3 regions of the Streptosporangium sp. NPDC004631 genome follow, and region 2 is predicted to be linked to each of the others. Evidence: riboswitches for the same ligand, from Rfam matches in the RefSeq annotation. Region 2 holds a riboswitch; each other region holds the start of a gene.
What was found. Region 2 has a riboswitch for cobalamin ahead of cobN (cobaltochelatase subunit CobN). Riboswitches for the same ligand answer to the same signal wherever they lie in the genome.

Region 1 (2,987 bases), on a different contig from region 2:
GCCTCGACCATAAGCTTCGCGGTGGTCAGTTCGGCCAGGGAGCGCCGGGTCTCCTCAAGCAGTGACGCCGACCGGATCGCGATCGCCGCATGGGCCGCGAGGGATCCGAGCAGGGACACCTCGTCGTGCGAGAAGGTCCGGGAATGACGGTCGGCGGCGAACAACACGCCGATGACCCGGGGGCCGAGGAGCAGGGGCACCCCGAGGATGGCCACAAGAGCGTCGTCCTCCACCTCGTTGTCCACCGCGTGCACGAACCGTGGATCGGCGAGGTAGTCGGCTGTCCACAGTGGTCTCGCGGTCTGCGCGACCACTCCACCCAGACCGGCGCCAAGGGACAGGCGGATCTCGTGGAACTCCTTGCCGATCGCGCCCTCGCTCACCCGCATGTAGGCGTCCCCGCGTTCGTCGTCAATGAGCATGAGGTAGGCGACGTCCGTGCCGAGGATGCTGCGGCCCCTGCGCACGATGGCCAGGAGGACGTCCTCAAGGTCCTGCAACGCCGACAGGTCGCCCGCTGTGTCGTAGAGGATCTCCAGGTTCCTCGCCCGCATCCGGAGACGATCGAGTTCGTTGCCCAACCGCCGCACCAGGTGCAGCGTCTCCTCGCTGAGCCGCGTCGACGCGGCCACGTGATCGATCGCGACCTGTATGTCTTGATCAGGGTCATCGCGGAGCAGGGCGTGGACGAGACCTGCCAGCGTCACAGGCGCTGCTTCCAGTGATTCCGTGGTGGGGGGATAACCGCTGGGAGACATGCCCAGACAGTACCTTTGCCATCGAGGCGATCTCAATGAGGTCAATTCAGATATTTAGCATCTGATTGGCACTTAGTTGGATAATCATGCACGATCGGATATGAATGATCCCCGTCGGTAGGCGTGGAGCCCCTATCGGATCCGAGGGCCGGGTCCCCTGTGGCGCGGCGGTGTCGCGCCGGGCGCGCTGACCGTCCTGTTCGCCCTCCGCGCCCGCGGTACGGACTCGGAGGCGGCGGAGCGCGAGGCCGTATGACGAGACGAGGAGACCCGGCCGGGGCGCGGACCCGGAGGTCGACGTCGGCGGGGTTCTCCGGCGGGAGTATGGAATTCGTGGTTTTGGCCGCCTGTGATCCTCTCTTTGCCTGTGAGACGATGTGGGGGTAGGCGACGGCGGATCGAGGAAACCGGTGTGAATCCGGTGCGGTCCCGCCACTGTGATCGGTGAGCGGATCCCGAACAGGCCACTGCCCGGATGATCGGGTGGGAAGGCCGGGACGAGCGTCGACCCGAGAGCCAGGAGACTCACGCGGTCGCCTCCTCGTAGAAATTGGGGCGGATCTCCCCAAGAGAGGAACGGTGATCGCCATGTCGCCCATCCGGCATGAGGTCCTTCGGGCTGCGCGCGTCATGAGCCTCCTTCGGTGATCCGGCCCCTCGCCCCGCTCATCGGGTTCAGCCCGTGGGTGAAAGGACCCCGTTCATGACGAGCCGACGCTCGCTTCCCCTCCTCCTGCTCCTCGCCTCCGCCCCGCTGGTGACCGGCTGCGGCGCCGGCACGCACCCCGGCGCCTCTCCTGCCGCGAGCTCGTCCTCCGCCGGTTCGGCCGTCGCGGGCTTCCCCCTCACCGTGACCAACTGCGGCGTGACGACCACCTTCCAGAGGCCACCGCGGCGGGCGGTGGCGCTCAACCAGCACGCCACCGAGATCATGCTCGCCCTGGGGCTGGAGAAGTCGATGGTGGCGACCGCCTACCTCGACGACAGGATCCTTCCCGAGTACGGGGCCGCCTACAGGGGGATCAAGGTGCTCGCCAAGGAGTACCCCTCCTACGAGGCGCTGCTGTCGGTCGAGCCCGACTTCGTCTACGGCGGGTTCAACAGCGCCTTCGACGAGAAAGAGGGGCGCGGCCGGGCCGTCCTGGCCAGGGCCGGGATCAACTCCCACGTCAACGTCGAAGGATGCCCGACCGGCCCGGTGACCGTGACCCGGGCCGAGGACGAGATCCGGGCGATCGGCGGGATCTTCGGTGTGCCCGACCGCGCCGAGCGGCAGATCACCGCGATGCGCGGTGTGCTGGACGGCGTCAAGAAGAAGATCGACGGGGCCGGCCCGGTCAAGGTGTTCGTCTACGACAGCGGCGAAAAGACCGCTTTCACCGCGGGCGGAGCCGGTATCGGCAACGAGATGATCAAGCTGGCCGGTGGGACGAACCTGTTCGGCGACCTTCCCAAGTCCTTCGGAGACGTCTCCTTCGAGCAGGTCGCGGAGCGGGCACCCGACGTGATCGTCATCTATGACTACGGCGACGAGCCCCTGGAGGGCAAGAAGAGGTTCCTGCTCGCCAACCCGGCGCTCAAGGACGTACCCGCGATCAAAAACCGGCGGTTCGCGGTGCTGCCGCTGTCGTCGGCGGTGCTCGGCGTGCGGGTGCCCTCCGGTGTGGAGTCGCTGGCCCGTCAGATCCACCCGGACCGCTTCGCGTGACCAAGATCGCCACCTTCCGGGCGCCGACGGTCACGGCCGCCGGTGGCCGCGGGCGTGTGCCGTACACGCTGGTCCTGGCGGCGCTCGCGGTCGCCGTGGCGATGGCCGCCACGGCAGGGATCGCGGTCGGCTCGGTGCGCCTGCCGCTCGGTGAGGTGTGGGCCGTCCTGCTGCACCGGCTGTACGCGCCTCTGGCCGAGCCCACCTGGACGCCGGTCAGGGAGACGATCGTGATGGACGTCCGGGTCCCTCGCATCCTGCTCTGCGGCGTGGTGGGCGCGGGGCTTTCGGTGTGCGGGATGGCCCTGCAGGCGCTGGTGCGCAATCCGCTGGCCGATCCGATGCTGCTCGGGGTGTCCTCGGGCGCGACGGTCGGCGCGGTCGTCGTCATGGTCTTCAACATCTCGCTGTTCGGTGCGTTCTCGCTGCCGCTGGCCGCCTTCGCCGGCGCTTTCCTGGCGCTCGTGCTGGTCTACTTCCTGGCCCGCACCGGGGGGCGGATGACCACCGTACGGCTGGTG
Region 2 (2,987 bases):
GGCGGCCCCCGGCACTCCACCGCCCGGGGGGTCCCCCCGGCCTCGGTCGCCGGATCCGAAGGCGCCGCCCGGGACCGCGGTACGGCCCCCCGGAGACGTGAACCGCTCCAGAGGCGGCAGAACGGACCGGGCGGCGTCGGCCCGCACGTCGGCCAGTGACCTGGCGCAGCCGGGACGGCCGGCGCAGGCCGTCACGCCGATCCAGGGCGAGGCGGGGTCGGTGACCAGGCCGGCGGCGGTGAGCAGGGCGGCCGACCGCGCGGCCTGGTCACGGTCCATGCCGCTCAGGACCACCCCGCGCCAGGGCGTCAGCCGTACCTCGCCGCCGGTCGCCAGGTCGGCGAGCAACTCCGCCTGGGCGGCGGCCAGCCGTCCCAGCGGCACCGCGACCCCGAGCGCCACCCGGCCGCCGGGCAGCTCGATCACCCCCACCGGCTCCCGGCCCGCGGCGGACGGCTCGCCACGCAGCCGCTCGGCGGCCGGGGACGGTACCACGCCGGCGGATCCACCGGCGGAGCGCGGCAGGGCGGCGCGGACCCGGGCCGCGACCCGCTCGGCGCCGCCGGGCAGTTCGCCGATCCGCCAGGCACGCCCCCCCTCGGCGGCGGGCTCGGCCAGGAACGCCTCGGCGGCGGCCAGCAGGGCGGTCACCGCCGAGCCCACCGGCACGCGCAGGCCGCTGTCGGCACCCGCCAGGATCAGGGCGGCCTCGTCGGCGCCGGTCGGCAGGATCCCGGCGTCCGGGCCGAGCCAGGCCACGTCGCCCCGGCCGTCGTCCAGCGCGAACAGGAAACGCCCCGGCAGTCCGGCGAGGCCCGGCCGGGCGCACAGCCGCCGGTCCAGCTCGTCGACCAGCGGGCCGGCGTCGAGTGTCCCTCGCGCGTCACAGCCGGTCAGCGGGGAGGCGAGGATGTTGCGGACCCGCTCGTGGGTGAGCGAGGGCAGCAGCCCGGCGGTCGCCATCCGGGCCGCGAAACCGGTCTCCGCCCCGTCGCCGAGCCCGCGCACCTGGACGTTCGCCCGCGAGGTCAGCTCGATGACGCCGCTCCCACAGCCGGCGGCGGCCCCGGCGAGCTCGCGGAGCCGGGAGGCCGTCAACCGGCCCCCGGGCACCCTGATCCGCGCCAGCCCTCCGTCGGCGGCGGCGTGCACCTGAAGTGCTCCGGGGCAGGCGTCGGCTCGCGATCGCCGGGAAAAGTCGCCAATCTGCACGTTGAGGATGGTAGGCCCTGCCCCCGAGGTCTTCCGCCCGCGGCCGCCGCCCAGGCGGCACCCTCCGGCGGCGTCGTCGGCCGCCGCGGCACGCTACGGCCCCCCTCCTCCGCCGGGGAACCGGGCTCCCATACCGGTTTCCTGCCGGAAGGACGCTGCCGTAGTCTCATCGTTGGCGACGGCAAAGGGAGGAAGCCGGTGTGAGTCCGGCGCGGTCCCGCCACTGTAACCGGGGAGCGAACCCCATCCAGGCCACTGTCCGGCGACGGACGGGAAGGCTGGGAGGAGCGTCGATCCGGGAGCCAGGAGACTCCAGCCGTCGTAGCCGACGACGACCCGGGGCGAGGACCCCGAGGGAGGAAGCCCCGTGCGTTTTTCGCCGTTCCCCCGTCCGCCCCTGGCGGCGCCGAGCCGTACCGCTCCGCCCCGCGTGGAGCGTGGCGCGTGATCCTGCTGCTCTCGACCTCCGACACCGACCTGCTCAGTGCCCGCGCGAGCGGCGCCGACTACCGGCTGGGCAACCCCGCCAGGCTCCTCGCCGAGGACCTGCCGCTCCTGGTGGAGGGCGCCGACCTGGTCGTGGTCCGGCTGCTCGGCGGGCGCCGTGCCTGGGAGGAGGGGCTGGACGCCCTGCTCGCCGGGCCCCGGCCCGTCGTCGTGCTCGGCGGCGAGCAGGCGCCGGACGCCGAGCTGATGGAGCTGTCCACCGTGCCGGGCGGGGTCTGTGCCGAGGCGCACGCCTACCTCGCCCACGGCGGACCGGCCAACCTCGCCGAGCTGCACCGCTTTCTGTCGGACACCCTGCTGCTGACCGGTCACGGGTTCGCCCCGCCCGAACCCACGCCCGGCTGGGGCGTGCTGGAGCGCCGGGCACGCCGCGAGGACGGGCCGGTCGTCGGGGTGCTCTACTACCGGGCCCACCACGTCTCCGGGAACACCGCCTTCGTCGAGACCCTCTGCTCGGCCGTCGAGGACGCCGGAGGCCGGGCGCTGCCCGTCTACTGCGCCTCGCTGCGCAGCGCGGAGCCCGGCCTGCTGGAGGCGCTGCGCACGGTGGACGCCCTGGTCGTGACCGTGCTCGCCGCCGGCGGTACCCGCCCGGCCACCGCGTCGGCCGGTGGGGACGACGAGGCGTGGGACGTCGGCGCGCTCGCCGAGCTGGACGTGCCGATCCTCCAGGGCCTCTGCCTGACGAGCAGCCGGGCGTCCTGGGAGGGGAACGACGACGGACTGTCCCCGCTCGACGCGGCCACCCAGGTCGCCATCCCCGAGTTCGACGGGCGCATCATCACGGTCCCCTTCTCCTTCAAGGAGATCGACGAGGACGGGCTGACCGTCTACGCGGCCGACCCCGAGCGCGCCGCGCGGGTGGCCGGCATCGCCGTCGGGCACGCCGTGCTCCGGCACGTCCCGCCCGCCGAGCGGCGGATCGTGCTGATGCTGTCGGCCTACCCCACCAAGCACTCCAGGATCGGCAACGCGGTCGGCCTGGACACCCCGGCCAGCCTGGTGCGGCTGCTGGCCGCGATGCGCGAGCACGGCTACCGCGTCGGCGCCGAGGGCGAGCTGCCCGGCGTGACCGAGCAGGACGGCGACGCGCTGATCCACGCGCTGATCGCGGCCGGCGGCCAGGACCCCGACTGGCTCACCGAGGAGCGGCTCGCCGGCAACCCGGTGCGCATCGCGGCCGGCCGGTACCGCGACTGGTACGCCACGCTCCCCGCGGACCTGCGCTCGCGGATGGAGCGGCACTGGGGGCCGGCCCCCGGCGAGCT
Region 3 (2,987 bases), on a different contig from region 2:
CGGAAAGATCGTCCCGGAGGCCGAGTTCGAGCTGAGCCTGGTCGCGCCGAAGCTGCGGTACTACGCGGCGCTCGCGCTGGCCGACACCGGCCGCGCCGCCGAGGCCAGGCCCGGCGTCTTCTCCATGGCGCTGCGGCAGCCGATCGGCGTTGCCGGCGTGATCGTCCCGTGGAACTCACCGGTCATCCTGGCCGTCCGGTCGTTCGCCCCGGCCCTGGCGGCCGGCTGTACCGCGGTGGTCAAGCTGCCCGCGCAGACGGCGCTGGTCAACCACGCGATGGCCCGGGTCGTCGCCGAGGTCGCCTCCCTGCCCGCCGGGGTGCTGAACCTGTTCACCGAGTCCGGGGACGAGGGCGCGAAGCGGCTCGTCCAGTCCGGCCAGGTGAACGTCGTCAGCTACACCGGCAGCACCCAGGTCGGCCGCAAGATCATGGAGGCGGCGGGCGCGTCCCTCAAGCGGCTCTCGCTCGAACTCGGCGGAAAGACGCCGATGATCGTGTTCGACGACGCCGACCTCGACCGGGTGGTGCCCACCCTCGTCAAGGGGATCACCACGTTCAGCGGCCAGTTCTGCATGACGGGCAGCCGGATCCTGGTCCAGGCCGGAATCGCCGGCCAGGTCCGCGAGCGGCTGGCGAGCGCCCTGGAGAAGGTGGTCGTCGGTCCCGGTGACGATCCGGCAAGCGAGATGGGCCCGATGATCGACATGGCGAACGCGCGCCGCGTCGAGGCGATCATCGCGGACGCGGCACCGCACGCGGAGGTCATCGTGCGCGGCGGCCCGGTCGAGGACGGCCCGCTCAGCCGGGGCGCCTACCACCGCCCGTCCCTGCTCGGTGTCGACGACATCGACTCGCCGCTGATCCAGCGGGAGCTGTTCGGCCCCGTGGCGACGTTCGAGGTCTTCGACGACGAGGCCGACGCCGTCCGCCGCGCCAACGCGACCGAGTACGGCCTCGCCGCCTCGGTGTGGACGGCCAACGGCGACCGGGCCCTGCGGGTCGCCCGGGAACTGGAGGCGGGAACCGTGTGGTGCAACGCCTGGGCGGTCGTGCTGGACCAGTTCGAGGAGGGCGGGTTCAAGCAGAGCGGGCTGGGCCGGCTCAACGGTGTGCGCGGGCTGGAGGAGTTCCAGGAGATCAAGCACCTCGTACAGGTCAGCGGATAAGGGCCGCCGGATCCGGCGGGGTATCCCCACGCCCCGCCGGCCGGTCCGGCCCCGGACGGGGTACGGCCCGGCGACACCCGGACCGTACCCGCGAGCTGCGCTACAGTCGCGGGTGGCATGAACTGACGCGAGGTGCCTCCCCGGGGAGGAGAATCGGGAAGCCGGTGTGATTCCGGCACGGGCCCGCCGCGGTGATCGGGGAGCTGCCGTCCATGCACACGCGTGCGGCCACTGGCCTTCGGGCTGGGAAGGCGGACGGTGAAGGCGTAGATCCGAGAGTCCGAAGACCGGCCTCGCTCTCACCTGCCACCCGCCGAGGTGGCATGACGCAGCGGGAGCCTGCCCTGTGAACACCGACATCTATCACGTCATCCACCGCCGCCGTGACGTGCGGGCCCAGTTCAGCGGCGAGCCCGTCCCCGACGACGTCCTTGAGCGCGTGCTGGGCGCCGCACACGCGGCCCCCAGTGTGGGACTGTCCCAGCCGTGGGACTTCGTCCTGGTAAGGGACCGGGATACCCGTCAGGCCTTTCACGATCACGTCCAGCGGGAGCGAGCCGTCTTCGCGGCGTCCCTCACCGGGAGCGAGGCGGAGCGGTTCGCCCGGATAAAGATCGACGGGGTGCTGGAGTCGAGCCTGTCGGTGGTCGTCACCTACGACGCCGGGCGGGGCGGCCCCGCGGTCCTTGGCCGGCACGCCATCGCCGACGCCGGCCTGTACTCGGTCTGCCTGGCCATCCAGAACCTGTGGCTGGCCGCCACCGCCGAGAACATGGGGGTCGGCTGGGTGTCGTTCTACCGCGAACCGTTCGTACGGCGGCTGCTCGGCATCCCCGCTGAGATCCGCCCGGTGGCCTGGCTGTGCCTGGGGCCGGTCTTCCATGTCGAGGCGGTGCCCGACCTGGAGCGCCACGGGTGGCGCAGTCGCGTCGCGCTGCGCACCGCGGTTCATCACGAACGCTGGTGAGACGTCCGCCCCGGCCCGCTCCGCGGAGGGGATCCCGTACCGGCCACGGCGGCGACGCCACCCCCGTGGCCGGGCCCGGCGACGCCACTATCGGCGCGGATCCCAACCGCGATCTCGAACGGCCACGGAGTACCGGCGGGGAGGGGCCGGAGACTCTCGCGTCCGGACTACGGGATCGCCACGGTCACCGGCGAACCGGTCCCGGCGCACAACAGGCGCACGGCGTCGACGGACGCCCTCAGGGCGGCCAGCTCGCGGTCGACGTCCAGCCCTCCGGAGGAGGCATAGGTCTCGGTGACGGCCGTGCCGAGCACCGCGAGCGCCGAAGCGGTGTGCTCCATGGCCTGGCCGGCCTCCTCGTCCGCCGACTCGGCCGCCTCACGTACGGCCTTCTCCCCGTCGTAGGTGTGAATCTGCAGGACGATCGGGATGAGGTCACTGGCGATGGTCTCGTCGAGGTCGTACAGCGCCCGCTCGTACTGCACACAGGCCGCTCTGTTGCGCGGGCTGACACCGGTGCCGGGAGTGATGGGCAAGGGCTCCTGCGAACCGGAACATCCCGCCATAAGGGCAGTAAATAAGGCAAGTGGAGTGATTCTCCGCAAGATAGCTCCTGGCTACAAGGAAGGGGCGGAGAGTAGACGCCGGCCACCGAGGGCCGGTTGTCCGAACAGAGACACGGACCAGTCGCCATGGGGCGGAATTCTACGGCAACCGGAGTTCGAATGACTTTTTTCTCGTATCCTCGCGGGGATGTCGAGAATACGAGGGTCTGCTTCGACCTACACCCGAAAGCGCTGACGAGAGCGCACGAAGGTTGAGGAGCGCGAACATGAAGTACATGCTGCTGAT

Region 1: another riboswitch for cobalamin. It lies ahead of ACWEF2_RS10120 (ABC transporter substrate-binding protein); the one in region 2 lies ahead of cobN (cobaltochelatase subunit CobN).
Region 3: another riboswitch for cobalamin. It lies ahead of bluB (5,6-dimethylbenzimidazole synthase); the one in region 2 lies ahead of cobN (cobaltochelatase subunit CobN).

Annotation. Positions count from the first base shown of each region.
Region 1 covers NZ_JBSGCR010000007.1:217,140-220,126, forward strand. The annotation lists gene ACWEF2_RS10115 (helix-turn-helix domain-containing protein) at 1-707, opposite strand, end outside; cobalamin riboswitch at 1,117-1,305, shown strand; gene ACWEF2_RS10120 (ABC transporter substrate-binding protein) at 1,462-2,466, shown strand; gene ACWEF2_RS10125 (FecCD family ABC transporter permease) at 2,463-2,987, shown strand, end outside.
Region 2 covers NZ_JBSGCR010000001.1:349,111-352,097, reverse strand. The annotation lists gene ACWEF2_RS01365 (precorrin-3B synthase) at 1-1,152, opposite strand, end outside; cobalamin riboswitch at 1,349-1,547, shown strand; gene cobN (cobaltochelatase subunit CobN) at 1,657-2,987, shown strand, end outside.
Region 3 covers NZ_JBSGCR010000016.1:149,508-152,494, reverse strand. The annotation lists gene ACWEF2_RS18465 (aldehyde dehydrogenase family protein) at 1-1,168, shown strand, start outside; cobalamin riboswitch at 1,283-1,478, shown strand; gene bluB (5,6-dimethylbenzimidazole synthase) at 1,515-2,135, shown strand; gene ACWEF2_RS18455 (hypothetical protein) at 2,303-2,671, opposite strand; gene ACWEF2_RS18450 (YciI family protein) at 2,968-2,987, shown strand, end outside.